Regions from separate parts of the Kocuria sp. SM24M-10 genome, predicted to be linked through region 2. Evidence: predicted binding sites of a transcription regulator. Region 2 holds the regulator's gene; the other holds the start of a gene.
What was found. The regulator LexA, encoded in region 2, represses DNA repair genes until DNA is damaged. The targets are predictions, from matches to a motif close to TCGAACANNTGTTCGA.
Positions count from the first base shown of each region.

Region 1: ABL57_RS07180 (LexA family transcriptional regulator) is a predicted target of LexA. The motif match lies at 1,964-1,979, and genes of this name have one in related genera.

Region 1 is NZ_LDNX01000059.1:983-8,431, reverse strand. Features, by position in the region: gene ABL57_RS20660 (hypothetical protein) at 1-400, shown strand, start outside; gene ABL57_RS07185 (hypothetical protein) at 1,092-1,340, shown strand; gene ABL57_RS07180 (LexA family transcriptional regulator) at 1,990-2,430, shown strand; gene ABL57_RS07175 (Y-family DNA polymerase) at 2,455-3,714, shown strand; gene ABL57_RS07170 (ParA family protein) at 4,003-4,794, shown strand; gene ABL57_RS07165 (hypothetical protein) at 4,977-5,168, shown strand; gene ABL57_RS07160 (ArdC-like ssDNA-binding domain-containing protein) at 5,679-6,572, shown strand; gene ABL57_RS07155 (glutaredoxin domain-containing protein) at 6,649-6,906, shown strand; gene ABL57_RS07150 (hypothetical protein) at 7,037-7,378, shown strand.
Region 2 is NZ_LDNX01000119.1:23,262-30,710, reverse strand. Features, by position in the region: gene dapF (diaminopimelate epimerase) at 1-442, shown strand, start outside; gene ABL57_RS13580 (class I SAM-dependent methyltransferase) at 483-1,145, opposite strand; gene hflX (GTPase HflX) at 1,266-2,912, shown strand; gene ABL57_RS13570 (ATP-dependent DNA helicase) at 2,917-4,998, shown strand; gene lexA (transcriptional repressor LexA) at 5,102-5,875, opposite strand; gene ABL57_RS13560 (LysM peptidoglycan-binding domain-containing protein) at 6,220-6,639, shown strand; gene ABL57_RS13555 (multidrug efflux SMR transporter) at 6,728-7,165, shown strand; gene ABL57_RS13550 (multidrug efflux SMR transporter) at 7,165-7,449, shown strand, end outside.

The sequences.
Region 1 (7,449 bases), on a different contig from region 2:
GCTCACCACCGCCCACGTCACCAGCGTGTGCAAGCCGTTCTTCGAAGCCGGATGGACCATCGCCGACGTGCTCACCGCCCTGGACTGGACCCCTCAGGGCACCCGCTACGGCTTCCTCACCGTGGAAGGCATCGACAACCCCGCCGCCTGGCTGGCCGCCCGGATGCGCGCCTGGACCCACCCCGACGGCACCCCCCTGCGGTCCCGCGACCAGCGGATCGCCGCCGAGGCCGCCCAGCGCCGCGCAGCAGCACGCGCGGCCGCCGAACGCTACGCAGCCCGCACAGCGGCCGCCGCGGCCCTCCCCGCGTCCTCTCCCGCCCCGGGCCCCCGCCGGCCGTTCCGGCAACGCTGGGCCACCCAGATCGCAGCCGGCCGCGCCGCCGCACCGCTAGCTTGATCCCGCCCCCAGCACAGGACCCCTCCCATGGCCGAACCTGCCTACCAGGGACCCGCCGGAGTGCTCCCCGGCGGCTCCCTACCCCACCTAGCGCCGGCCGACACACGACTTCACCTTCCACCGCACCACGTACACGAACGCACACGTGTCCTACCCTGGGGACATCGATCAGCAACGGCCAGTACTCCTGCCGCAGATGGACGTATTCCTGCGTGCCACAGGAGTAGATGCTGATCGACGATGTTCCGCCACCTCCCCCGTGCGGGCATCGGACGGGCCCTGCCGCCCCCTCGACTAGGCAGGGCCCGCCCCCTTTTAAGCCAGGCACCCGCTGAGGGAGTCCACCGGGACCACAGCAGCGGCCCTCACGGCACCCGAAAGACCGGGGACGAGCCCCGGCCTTTCGGGTGAGATGCCTTTCACCGACGCCCAGTGTCCTCCCCGTGCTGGCAGTCGTCTACTCCCGTGACCACCGCACCTCGGAAGGCCGTCGATGGAAGCACGAGACGAATCGGTTCAGTTGAACGGTGGACAAACACCAGGCATGAGCCGCGTTTCGATCCGGGAAACGCACTCCCGTACCCTTTTGCTGATGCGACAACGACAAAAGCGGAAGAGTCGTGCATTCCACGCGCGGCAAGGAACCGCCCATGCCTTGGGGGCGCTGGGGGTCCTGGTCATAGGTGTCGCCGTGACCACGGCCGCGCTAGGCGCCATGGTCGGCCCCCCGGTGGACACCCTCCTCAGCAAACGGAAGTCCGAAGCCACCGATGCCCGCGAACAGCTCCAGCACGTGCTGGCCGCAGAGATGAGCTGGCACCATGCGGTGCTGGAAGACCTCGCCCCCACCCCGGCGGCCATGGCCGACACCGACCGCTACGTGGCCGGTGACATCGACCTCGACGAGCTCGCCCGACGCTCCCAAGAACGCCGCGGATAACCGTAATCCACCACCCCGAGAGCAACAGTGGACATCTGGCCCTCTAGGAAGCGTTGCCATTCGGGGCGCAGTATTCATTGAGGTTTGCCTTGATGCCCTCCCCCAGCTACACCACCAACTAGGCGGAACTGCCCGCCGTGAGAGGAGTAGGTGGTTGTTTGCTGCGGTGCTCGGTGTCTAGGTAAGACCCAGTTCCGGCTCCTACCCTGGCTACGTCGATGCGCCGCCTGGAACCTGCTGGACGTGAAAGACAATCCACCGGCAGGCAGGTGCCCTCATCGATGTGCGTCCAGGCTTGGCCGCTTCATGGACGCACGGGGCCCCGCTGAATCCCATGGCGGGGCCCCACCTGCGGCATCGCAGATCACTCTGGTTGCCGGCACCCCCCCACTGCGCGACCGCCCACACCGCCCCGGCGTCCTCTCCCGTGCCTGGCCCCCGCCGGCCGTTCCGGCAACGCTGGGCCGCCCAGATCGCCGCCGGCCAAAACCAAGCCGCCGGCGCCGCCTCGGCGCCGTAGCCGGTCCCCCTTGGCGTGTCCGGTCGGACCGGGAGAATCCGCAGCATCGACACCAGTCAAACCGTATATTTGTACGGGTCTATTGTGTTTATGGACTGAGCTTTAGAATAAGTGTTCTATCCTGGCGGCATGACACACCCAGTACCGCTCACCATTGACCGCCCCGCGCTGGTCTCTGCGGTCCTGGTCCGAGTCCCGGCTGGCTTCCCCTCCCCTGCCCAGGACAGCTTCGACGACGGCCGGATCGACCTCAACGAGGTCCTGATCAGAGACGTCACCTCCACCTACGCATTCCGGGTCACCGGAGACTCCATGGAAGGAGCAGGGATCTACCACGGCGACGAAATCCTCGTGGACCGATCCATCACCCCCAAACACGGTGATGTGGTGATCGCCGTCTACGACGACGAGTTCACCGTCAAACGCCTCCACGTCCACGACCACGGCGTGGTCCTCCACGCCGAGAACCCCGCTTATCCCGACATCACGATTCCCTCGATGACCCAGCTCCAGGTATGGGGTGTGGTGACCTACTCGATCCACCACGTCCACTCCCGGAAACTGCACTAGCCGGGCCAGACAAGGTGATGACCCGTGATTGCCCTGGTGGACGTCAACAATTTCTATGCCTCCTGCGAGGCCCTCTTCGAGCCCTCCCTGGCCGGCAAGCCGCTGGTGGTGCTCTCCAACAACGACGGCTGCGTCGTCGCCCGCTCCCCCGAGGCCAAGGCCCTGGGCATCAAGATGGGCGACCCCTGGTTCCAACTGCGCGCCGACGCCCAACGCTGGGGGCTGGAAAAGCGGTCCTCCAACTACCAGCTGTATGCGGACCTGTCGGAGCGGGTGATGCTGCTGTTGGCCCGCCACGCGAGGGGTCAGGAGGTGTACTCCATCGACGAGTGCTTCCTCCTCCCCCCGGAGGGCACACCCGAGGAGCAAGTGCGGTGGGCGCGCCGGTTAAAAGCCACGGTGGCCCGCAACGTCGGGCTGCCCGTGAGCATCGGGATCGCCAGCTCGAAGACGCGGGCCAAGATCGCCGCCGAGACCGCCAAAAAGCTGCCCGCCACCGGTGGAGTCGTCCACTGGGACCAGGCCCCCGAGGGGTACTGGGACCGACTCCTGGCGGCCCTGCCGGTCACCGAGGTCTGGGGGATCGCCGGGCGGCTGGCCCAGCGGCTGGAGGCGATGGGCATCGAGACCATCGCCGACCTGCGCGATGCCGACCCGGTGGCCATCCGGAACACGTTCTCCGTGGTGCAGATGCGCACCGTGCTGGAGCTCAACGGTTTCCCCGCCATCCCGGTGGAGGACGAGGTCGCGACCAAGCAGCAGATCCTGGTCTCCCGGTCCTTCCCGGACCCCATCTGGGACCCCGAGATCGTCGGAGCCGCGGTGGCCGAGTTCGCCCAGCGAGCCTCCCGCCGGCTCCGGAAGGAAGGCGAGGTCACCGGGCGCTTCACAGTGTTCGCGAGCACCTCCCCGCACCGGCCCGGGCCCGCACACAACGTCTCTACGCACGTGCATCTGGCCGTGCCCACCAATGAACCCGCTCCCCTGGTGGCCGCGGCCCGGGCGGCCCTGGTGCCCAAGCTGGTGCACGGGATGTCCTACATGCGCGCCGGCATCCTCTGCACAGACCTCGCCCCCGAGGGGGCCGTGCCCGTCCTGCCCGGCGTCATCGAACAACCAGCACCCCTCGGTGAGTTGATCGACGCCGTGAACCGTCGCTTTGGCACTGCCACCCTTGCGCTGGGGAGACTCGGCACCAACTCCCCTGCCCCCTGGCGCAATCGGCAGGCCGACCTTTCTCCTAGCTACACCACCGACTGGGCAGAGCTGCGCACGGTCAGCTGAGCACCCATGACCAACCGCGCCACCGTGGATACGGTCCGTACCCCCGTGCCCACATGGGCACCGGGACCCAGCACCCCGCCTGTCCACAACGGCCAGCCCCCTTCCGTTGCAACCTCACCTCTGACCCCGGCCGTCGTGGACAGCCTCCTTCCAGCGTGCGAACCGTAGAACACCCAACACCCCGTGCCTATATGCCATAAAGGCACGATGACATAAGGTGGGAAGGGAAGGGCACATAGGCACCATGCCTATAGGTCATAAAGGCGCAATTGGAAAGGTGGTTCTGGCGTGACTCCTCCGCTCACCATCGCAGTAGCTCAACAGAAGGGCGGAGTCGGTAAGACAACGACTACCGCCAACCTCGCCCACGCCGGCAGCCGCGCCGGCGCCCGAGTCCTCGCTATCGACCTGGACCCCCAAGGCAATCTCACCCGGACTCTCTATGACCAGGAGATACCCGAAGGCCAGCCCATCACCGCCGACGTGCTCACCGAAGATGGGCCCGTTCCACTTGCCGACGTCATCGTGTCCACCGCATGGTCCGGGCTAGACCTGGCTCCCACCGTGGATCGGGACCTTGCTGCCGTCGAGCGGGACCTCACCCAGAATCCGCGCACCCCCGCCAGGGTGAAACTGCTGCACGAGGCCATTCAGGCCAGCGAGGTCGCCGCCGGCTATGACGTCGTGCTCATCGACTGCCCGCCCAATATCGGAGCCCTCACCTTGGCCGCATTGGCAGCCGCCGATCGGGTCCTGGCCGTTACCGAGCCCACCCTTTTCTCTGCTGATGCACTCGTGGAAATCGAGGAAAGCGTGGCTCGGGTCCGCCAGCATTACCACGTGCCCGTGACGCTTTCTGCGGTGCTGGTCAATAAATGGCGATCCAACGTCATTGAAGACCGGCACTGGAGGCTATCCCTGGCCGAACAATTCGGGGACCTAGTGCTGGACCCTCCGGTGCCGCAGCGCGTCATTATCAGCCGGGCCATTCAGGCCGGAGTGTCCCTGAGTCAAATGGGTGCTGACGCCAAGCCAATCGCAGAGCTCTATGACCGTCACTACCGGACCCTCACCGCCTAGGAGATTCACCGATGCCGACCCAGCACGCCCCCAAAGCCTCCCGGCGCCGTCGCAGCGGTGCGGACCCTATCGCGCCCACAGCACCAGAGCAGGAGACGCCCGCGCCGGCGCCTGAACCTGCACCCCAACCCGAAACGCCGCCGCAGTCCACAGCAGCCGTCGAGCAGCGCGACCGTCTCCGCGTGACGGTGCCGAAACCTCTGCTCACCGAGCTGAAAAGGGCCTACGTCATCGACGCCGGCCCCGGCATTTCCTGGTCCGACTGGATCACCGGACTGCTCACCACGTCCCTTGATGACCTGCACACCAAGTACGGCGTCGAGGAGTTCACCGGACCCGGGGTGCTCAGCCCAGGACGTCCACGCAGCCAGTGAGCAATTTGCAGCACCATGCCTATGTGTCACCGTGCCTATTTGTCATAAAGGCACGATGACACATAAAAGGCACCTGGGCGAAGGCCGACCCGAGTAGTTACGGGTCGGCCTTCATCCATTCGCGGCCGCCACCGAAAAAGCAGCGGAGCGTTTCCCATGGTCGCCGGCCTGCGGTTCTCCGGCTGCACCAGCGGCAGTGGGCCGGGTTCTTTCTTCCAAGGACAGACGACGGGATGAGGTGCCCGGCCGGGGCCGCGTACCGAGCTACTGGCGGCGCGTGGAGACCTCCGAAAAGGCTCAGGGCCAACACCCAGCACACACCCGTCCCAAAGCGCCAAAGGGACCCCCGGCGCGCATCCTGGGGCGCGGGGCGCCCCGCGCCTAAAAGCCAAATAAATACCGGCCGCGCGCCACCAAAATACCAGTAAAACCAGAAAAAAGACTTGCCACATTTACGCGGAGGGACTAGTATAGAACTATAAGAAAGACCACCAAGGAAAGGGAAAAATAATGACCACCAAGACCAAGACCCGCAAGACCGCCGAACAGCGCCAGGCCGAGGCAAAGGCCCTGCACGAGAAGCTGACCAACCAGGTCGAGGCTCTGGCGACCTCGGGGGAGTGGCAGAAGTTCCTGGACTACGCCGCCAGCTTCCACAATTTCAGCATCAACAACGTCCTGCTGATCACCGCCCAGTGCCCGCACGCGACCCAGGTCGCTGGCTTCCGTCAGTGGCAGGCCAAGGGCCGCCAGGTGCGCAAGGGCGAGAAGTCCATCAAGATTTTTGGCTACAGCTCCAAGAAGGTCACCGAGAAGAACGAGCAGACCGGAGAGGACGAGGAGAAGAAGATCACCATTTTTCCGATCCTCTCCGTGTTCGACATTTCCCAGACCGACCCCATTGAAGGCGTGGCGGCCCCGGCTCACCCGGCCCGCCGCCTGGAGGGCTCCGACGACGCTGACCTGTACGCCCGCACCGCCGCCTACCTGGAGGGCATCGGCTGGACCGTCACCCGCGAGCCCATCCCGGGGGAGACCAACGGCTACACCACCACCGACGGCACCCGCCGCGTCGTCGTGGAGGCCAACGTCTCCGACGCCCAGGCCGCCAAGACCGCGATCCACGAGGCCGCCCACGTCCTCCTGCACGCCGATGAGGACCACGCCGAATACATCGCCCACCGTGGCATCAAGGAGACCGAGGCCGAGTCCGTGGCCTACATCGTCGCTGGAATTTTCGGCCTGGACACCGCCGCCTACTCCGTGGGCTACGTCGCCGGGTGGAGCAAGACCGACCCCGAGACCATCAAGGCCACCGCCGCAAACGTCCTGCGCGCTACGCACACCCTCACCGAAGCCCTGGACCCCATCGAGGCCGACGAGGACACCGAGCCCACCAGCTGACCAGCCGACCCCGTGCCGGGGGAGGGCCCCCGCCCTTCCCCGGCACTTTCCCCCCAGCACCGAGCAGGAGGCCCCAATGGCTACCGTGACCCTCTACACCGCCCCCCACTGCACCGACTGCACCGCCGCAGCCCAAGCGATGGACCGTAAGCGCATCCCCTACGCGCCGGTCAGCCTGGCCACCGTCCCGGCGTCCCTGGACTACGTGAAGAACCTCGGCCACCAACGCGCCCCGGTGACCGTGATCGAGGACGACCACGGCGCCGTGGTGGACCACTGGAGCGGATACCGCCCCGACAAGCTGATGGGCCTGGCCCGGACGCTGAGCACCTGAACATCAGAGGGGCAGCCCGCCAGCACCAGCGGACCGCCCCTCCCGTCGCCGGCAGCAGCATCCCTCCGGGATACACGCCCCCGCCCGCCGGCACCCGAGGCCACCCCCGCCCCCAGGAAGGACCCCAGCCATGTCCATCACCTACACCCCCGCCACATGCGCCCCGGTCGAGGTCACCGCAGCGGCCCAGGCTGCCGGAGTGCGTCCAGGGTTCCGCGTCGTCATGGCCGCAGACGCCCACGACCGCGCGTGCGCCCTCTCCGAGGACCAGGAGCCCACCCAGGGCACCGCGGCTGTCATGGAAGCCCTCAGCGCCACCCTGGAGGCTCTGATCGGCAAACATCACCGGCTGAGCGTGGGCACCACCTGGACAATCCACACCGGCCACCTCGGGCCGGCCCGCTGGACCGTGCTCGTGGCCGCCGACGACACCCACTCCGCCGACGTCGTTCTCTACATCACCCCGGCCTAGGCCCAACCGGCCGGGGTCCGACCCCGGCCTACGCTGGGATTACCGATCCCGCCGGCTCCCGCGCCCTTCCG
Region 2 (7,449 bases):
CGTCGTGACCGCGAAGGGGCTCAAGGTGCCCCGCCCGGCGCTGTCCATCGGGATGGGCAACCCGCACACGGTCGTGGCGCTCGCCGAGGGGGAGAAGCTCGACCAGCTCGAGCTGTTCACCGCCCCGGTGGTGCGCCCGGAGCCCGAGGACGGCACGAACGTCGAGTTCGTCGTCCCCGCCGACGGCGACGACGACGGCGTGGGCCGGGTCCGCCTGCGGGTGCACGAGCGCGGCGTGGGCGAGACGCAGTCCTGCGGCACCGGCGCGTGCGCGGCGGCGGCGGCGACCCGGTTCTGGGGCGGGCCCACCGCTCCGGACCAGTGGCTCGTGCAGGTGCCCGGCGGGGTCGTCTCCGTGACCTTCGTGCCCGCCCCGGACGGCGCGGAGCACGTGGTCCTCGCCGGCCCCGCCGTGCTCGTGGCCGACGGCACCTTCGTCTGAGCCCCGCCGCCGCGCCCGGCTCGGACCGGCTCCGGCCGGCTCAGGCCGCCCGGTCGACCCGCAGGACGCGGAACCCCTTGTCGGTGGCGTGCCGGGAGACCCGGAAGGACCCGCCCAGCTCGGCCGCCAGCCACTTCTGCAGCGAGTCGGCACCGAGGTTCTTCTGCACCACCAGCCACGCGCTCCCGCCGGGGTTCAGCCGCGGCAGCCAGCGGAGGAGCAGCTCGTGCAGCTGCTGCTTGCCGATCCGGATGGGCGGGTTGGACCAGATGGTGTCGAAGCGGCGGTCCGCCGGCACCTGCTCGGGCAGCAGCACCTCGACGTTGCCCAGGCCCAGGGCAGCCGCGTTGTCACGGGTCAGCCCGAGCGAGCGCTCGTTGACGTCCACCGCCGTGACCCGGGCCCCGGGCGCGGCCTCCGCCAGGCTCAGGGCGATCGGGCCCCATCCGCACCCGACGTCCAGCAGCTCCGCGCCGGCCGGATCGGGAACATTTCGGAGCAGCACGGACGTTCCCTTGTCGAGACCTCGCGGACTGAAGACGCCGTTGGAGGTCTGCAGGACGACCTCCCGCCCGCGCAGGGCCACGGTCACCGGGCGGCGCACCTCCGGCACCGAGGGATCCTCCGAGAAGTAGTGCTCGGTCCCCGGATTCGGGGCCGCCGGGCCGGCGGTGGGATCGGGGGAGTCGGAACGCCGTGTCATAGACGTTCATGCTACCGATCGCGCGGACCCGGTCCGCTCCGCGCAGCTCCACCGCCGAGGCCCCGTCCGTCGGAGCCCGCGACTAGAATTCCAGCAACCACATCCTTTCCGAAAGGAACCATGACCCCGTCGAACAACACCCCTGCCGACCACAGCACCGCGGCTCCCGCGGTGGAGGCCGACAACGGCCTGAGCCGGCAGGACCTCGAGGACGTCGTCGAGCGCGTCCTGTCCCGGGCCCGGGCCCGGGAGGCCGACGCCGGAGAGCGCGCCGACCGCCGGCCCGAGGACTCCGGGTCCGCCGCGAGCGGTCCCCTGACCGGCCGCGCCCGCGAACTGGCCGACAGCGGCCAGGAGCACTCGCAGCACGACGGCGAGCAGCAGGACCTCGACGAGCGCCGCGCGCTGCGCCGCGTCGGGGGCCTGTCCACCGAGCTCGAGGACGTCACGGAGCTCGAGTACCGCCAGCTGCGCCTCGAGCGCGTGGTCCTGGCCGGTCTCTGGACCGAGGGCACCCTCGAAGAGGCGGAGAACTCCCTGCGGGAGCTCGCCGCTCTCGCCGAGACCGCCGGGTCCGAGGTGCTGGACGGCATCGTCCAGCGCCGGCTCAAGCCCGACCCCGCCACGTTCCTGGGCTCCGGGAAGGCCAAGGAGCTGCGCGACGTCGTGGCCGCCACCGGCGCCGACACCGTCATCGTGGACTCCGAGCTGGCCCCGTCCCAGCGGCGCGGGCTGGAGGACGTCGTCAAGGTCAAGGTCATCGACCGCACCGGTCTGATCCTCGACATCTTCGCCCAGCACGCCAAGTCCAAGGAGGGCAAGGCGCAGGTCGAGCTCGCGCAGCTCGAGTACCTGCTCCCGCGCCTGCGCGGCTGGGGCGAGTCCCTGTCCCGCCAGGCCGGTGGCCGCGCCGCCGCCGGTGAGGGCATCGGCTCGCGCGGGCCCGGTGAGACCAAGATCGAGCTGGACCGCCGCCGGATCCGCACGCGGATGGCCAAGCTGCGCCGCGAGATCGCCGCCATGAAGCCGGCCCGGGAGACCAAGCGGCTCAACCGCCGCCGCAACTCCGTGCCCTCCGTGGCGATCGCCGGCTACACCAATGCGGGCAAGTCCTCGCTGCTCAACCGGCTCACCGACGCCGGGGTGCTCGTGGAGAACGCGCTGTTCGCGACCCTGGACCCCACGGTCCGCCGGGCGCAGACCCCCGACGGGATCGGCTACACGCTCTCGGACACGGTCGGCTTCGTGCGGTCCCTGCCGACCCAGCTCGTGGAGGCCTTCCGCTCCACGCTGGAGGAGGTCGCCGACGCAGACCTCATCCTGCACGTGGTGGACGCCTCCCACCCGGACCCGGAGGGCCAGATCCGGGCCGTGCGCCAGGTGTTCACGGACATCGACGCGCAGAACATCCCCGAGATCATCGTGCTCAACAAGGTCGACGCCGCGGACCCCTTCGTGGTCGAGCGGATCCGGCAGCGCGAGCGCAACGTCGTGGTCGTCTCCGCCCGCACCGGGGAGGGCCTCGACGCGCTGCGGGAGCGGATCAGCGAGTCCATCCCGCGCCCCGAGACGGTGCTGGACCTGCTGGTCCCGTACCAGCGCGGCGACGTCGTCAGCCGGCTGCACGACTGGGACGCGGAGATCCTGCGCACCGAGCACCTGCCCGAGGGCACGCACCTGCTGGTGAAGGTCCGCGAGGACCTGGCGGCCGAGCTCGCGGAGTTCGCCCCGGAGGACGCGCCCGGCTTCGGCGCCGAGAGCGCCTGAGCCGGTGCCCGCAGCATTCGTCGACGAGTCCGGGCAGGACGTCTCCGGCACACGGCCGGAGACCCTGCCCGGGGCGCAGGACGCCCTGGGCCTGCTCGACACCGCCGTCACGGCGATGGGCGGGCAGGTCCGGGACGGGCAGCGGCTGATGACCGGCAAGGTCGCGGAGGCCCTCGACCGCGGCCGGCACCTGCTGGTCCAGGCCGGCACCGGCACCGGCAAGTCCCTCGCCTACCTGGCCCCGCTCGTGGCCCACGCCCAGCACGCGGACAAGCCGGTGGTCGTGGCCACCGCGACCCTCGCCCTGCAGTCGCAGATCGTGGGCCGGGACGTCCCCCGCCTGCTGGCCGCCCTGGAGGGAGAGCTCGAGCACGAGGTCGACGTCGCCCTGCTCAAGGGCCGCAGCAACTACGCGTGCCTGCACAAGCTCGAGGGCGGCTACCCGTCCGAGGACGACCCCGGCGCGCTCTTCGCCCTGCCCGACGCCGCCCCGCACCCCGGCGCCGCGCAGCCGGAGACCACCGAGCAGCCCGGCCGGCTGGGCCAGGAGGTCCAGCGCCTGCGGGAATGGGCGCGCGCCACCGACACCGGTGACCGCGACGAGCTGCTCCCGGGCGTGAGCGACAAGGCGTGGCGCCAGGTCTCCGTGACCGCCAAGGAGTGCCTGGGCCGCAGCTGCCCCCTGGTCGAGCAGTGCTTCGCCGAGCTCGCCAAGCAGCGGGCCGGGGAGGCGGACATCGTGATCACCAACCACGCCCTGCTCGCGATCAACGCGTTCGAGGGCATCACGGTCCTGCCCGAGCACGACGTCGTGGTGATCGACGAGGCCCACGAGCTGCAGGACCGGGTCACGGGGGCGGTCACCGGCCAGCTCTCCGCGGCCATGGTACGCGCGGCGGCGGCCTCCGCGCGCAAGCACACCGCCGCGAACCCCGACTCCCTCACCGCCGGTGCCGCCAACCTGGAGGCCGCGCTGCTGGGCGCGCCCGCCGAACTGCTGCACCGGGGCCTCGACGACGCCCAGGCGGCGGCCGTGGCCCAGATCCGGGACGCCGCACGCACGGTCATGAGCGAGTCGAAGGGCGGCTCCGGGGGTGAGAAGGACGGGGACGCCGGACGGCAGATGGCCCGCTCACGGGTCAGCGACGTGCTGGAGCTGGCCGAGCGCATCCTCGCCGCCGCCGACTCCCGCGAGGTGCTCTGGATCTCGCGGCAGGGCGGCTGGGAGCCCGGCCGCGGCTACGTCCCCGCCGAGGACACCGACCCGGCCACCCTGCACGTGGCGCCGCTGTCGGTGGCCGGGACCCTGCGGGAGGGCCTCTTCGACGGCCGCACCGTGGTGCTGACCTCGGCCACCCTCTCCGTCGGCTCCTCCTTCGACGCCGCCGCCGGGGCCCTCGGGCTCCGCGGCGAGGGCGCCCCGCGCTGGGAGGGCGTGGACGTGGGCAGCCCCTTCGACTACCCGCGGCAGGGGATCCTCTACCTCGCCAAGCACCTGGAGAAGCCGGGCCGGCGCCTGACCGAGGCCCAGCTGGAGGAGATGCTCGCCCTGCTCGAGGCCTCGCGCGGCGGGGCACTGGGCCTGTTCTCCTCCCGCCGGGCGGCGGAGGAGGCCGCGGAGGCCCTGCGCGGGCGCACCGACCTGCCGATCCTCTGCCAGGGGGAGTCCTCGCTGGCCGGGCTCGTCCAGGAGTTCACGGACGACCCCGCCACGAGCCTGTTCGGGACGATGAGCCTGTGGCAGGGCGTCGACGTGCCGGGGGCCTCGTGCCGGCTGGTGATGATCGACCGGATCCCCTTCCCGCGTCCGGACGACCCGCTGTCCACGGCCCGCAGCCGGGCCGCCGAGCGGGCGGGGAGCAACGGGTTCATGTCCGTCTCCGCGACGCACGCGGCCGTGCGGCTGGCCCAGGGCGCCGGCCGGCTCATCCGGGCCGGTGGGGACCGAGGTGTCGTGGCGATCCTGGACTCCCGCATCGCCACGGCCCGCTACGGGGGGTTCCTGCGCGGGTCGCTGCCGCCGCTGTGGACCACCACGGACCGCTCGGTGGTGCTCGGGGCCCTGGCGCGCCTGGCGACGGCCTGACCCGGTCAGGACGCGGCACGGGGCCCGGCCGAGCGGCCGCGCCCCGTGCCGCTGCGGGCGCCGGACAGCGGGTTGTCGGACAGCGCGTGCCGGACAGCGGCTCTCAGAGGCTGCGCAGCACCGAGACGACCTTGCCCATCACCGTGGCGTGGTCCCCGAGGATGGGCTCGTAGCGGGTGTTCTGCGGCAGCAGCCAGGTGTGCCCGTCGCGCTGGCGGAAGGTCTTCACCGTGGCCTCGTCGTCGAGCAGGGCGGCCACGATGTCCCCGTTGTCGGCGGCGCTCTGCCGGCGGACCACGACCCAGTCGCCGTCGCAGATGGCGGCGTCGATCATGGAGTCGCCCTTGACCCGCAGCATGAACAGCTCGCCGTGGCCCACCAGCTGGCGGGGCAGCGCCAGCACGTCCTCCACGTCCTGCTCGGCGGTGATGGGCCCGCCGGCGGCGATGTGGCCCACCAGGGGCACCATCGTCACGTCCGCGGAGGTGGACAGCTCCGCCATGCCGCCCGGTGCACCGGCACGGGGGCCGCGGGGCGCGTCCGCCGGCTCGTGCGGGGCCTCCGGGGTCGCCGGGGCGGCCGCGTCGCGCAGCTGCAGGGGCGTGAGGACCTCCATCGCCCGGGGGCGCTTCGGATCCCGGCGCAGGTAGCCCAGCTTCTCGAGCTGGGAGAGCTGGTGGGTGACGCTGGAGAGGGAGGCCAGGCCCACGAGGTCGCCGATCTCGCGCATCGAGGGCGGATATCCGTGCTCGGCGATGGAGCGCTGGATGGCCTCGAGGATGGTGCGCTGGCGCACGCTGAGACCCCGGCCGCGGGCGCGGCCGCCGGTGCGCCCGGCCCGGGCGCGGGACTCCTCGGGGGTGGGGGGCTGAGCCATGGGAGCGTCGTCCTTTCGCGTCCGGCTGGTGGTGCCTCCGGTGCGCGCCGGCCCCGTTCCGATGTCGGACCCGGGTGCTTCGATGGGTCTCAGCCAGCAGGGAGCCGGGGGAAGTCGGAACGCGTGCCGGCCCGAGGCCCGAACGTGCTCCCAGCCTAGGCGACACGCCGTGTGTCTTCAAACATATGTACGACCCGGTGTCGACAGCCTTCGCAGACGCGTGCTAGACATGGGTCATCGGTATTCGAAAGTATGTTCGATCGCATGCAGGCCCGGACGGGCCGCCGGTCGGACCGGTGTTCGAGATCGCCCGCCCCGTGCGGGAACGTCAAGGAGTTCATGTCATGAGTGCCAGTGCCACCCTCAGCGCCGTCGTCGCGCGCCGCCCCCGGCCCCTCGGCGGCCCGGCCCGCGCGGCCCGCCGGGCCCGCCCGTCGGCAGGGACCTCCCGCGCTCCGCTGGTCCTGACCCGGCGGGGTCGCCTGGTGCTGCTGGGCCTGCCCGTGCTGGCCGGCTCCGCGGCACTGGTCGTGCTCGCCGTGATCTTCCTCGTCCCGTCCACGGCCACGGCCACCAGCGAGCCCGTCACGGGGGCCGGGACGGAGCAGGCCACGGTGCACCCCGGGCAGAGCCTGTGGGACCTGGCCGTGCAGGCCGACCCGGAGCGGGACCCACGGGACGTCATGGACGAGATCGTGGAGCTCAACGACCTCGACAGCTCTCTCCTCCACGCGGGCCAGCTCCTGGAGGTCCCCGCCGCCTGACGGGCCGTCCGTCCCGGCCGGCCGAACGCCGGACCTGCCGCCGGGCACTCCGTCCCGGCGCCGTGCTCCGCGTCGGTAGGGTCGGGGCATGAGCCCTGGAGCCCGCCGTCCGCGTCCCGACCACGGCAGCCCGCCGTCCATCGTGTCCGCCCGTGGTGCCCCGCGGCCTCCCCGGAGCCGGAGGGACACCGTCTGGCCGCTGCTGGGCGCCGCGATCTGCAGCGAGGTGGCCGCCTCGCTGGCCCTGAAGGCCGCCCTGGAACACCTGGGCTGGTACCTGCTCGTCGTCTCCGGCTACAGCGCCGCGTTCGTGTTCCTCGCGGCGGTGCTGCGCCGCGGGCTGCCCGTCGGCGTGGCCTACGGGATCTGGGCGGCCACGGGCGTGACGCTCACCGCCCTCCTGGCGGCCCTGGTCTTCGGGGAGGCCCTGAGCCCGCTGGTGCTCGCCGGCATCGCCCTGGTGGTCGCCGGGGTGCTCTGCGTGGAGGTCGGCGCCCACCGGGCAGCCGGGGACGGCGGCGCCTGATGGCCTGGCTGTACCTGACCGGGGCGATCCTCACCGAGGTCGCCGCCACCCTGTCCCTGCGGGTCGCGGCGCAGGGCCGCCGGCGCTGGTACGCCGCCGTGCTGGCCGGCTACCTGCTCGCGTTCACGCTGCTCGCCCTCGCCCTCCGCCAGGGTCTGGGGCTGGGCGTGGCCTACGGCATCTGGGCCGCGGCGGGCGTGGCGCTCACCGCGGTCGCGGGCCGGCTGCTCTTCGGCGAGCCGCTGAGCCGGCTCATGGTGCTGGGCATCGCGCTCATCATGGGC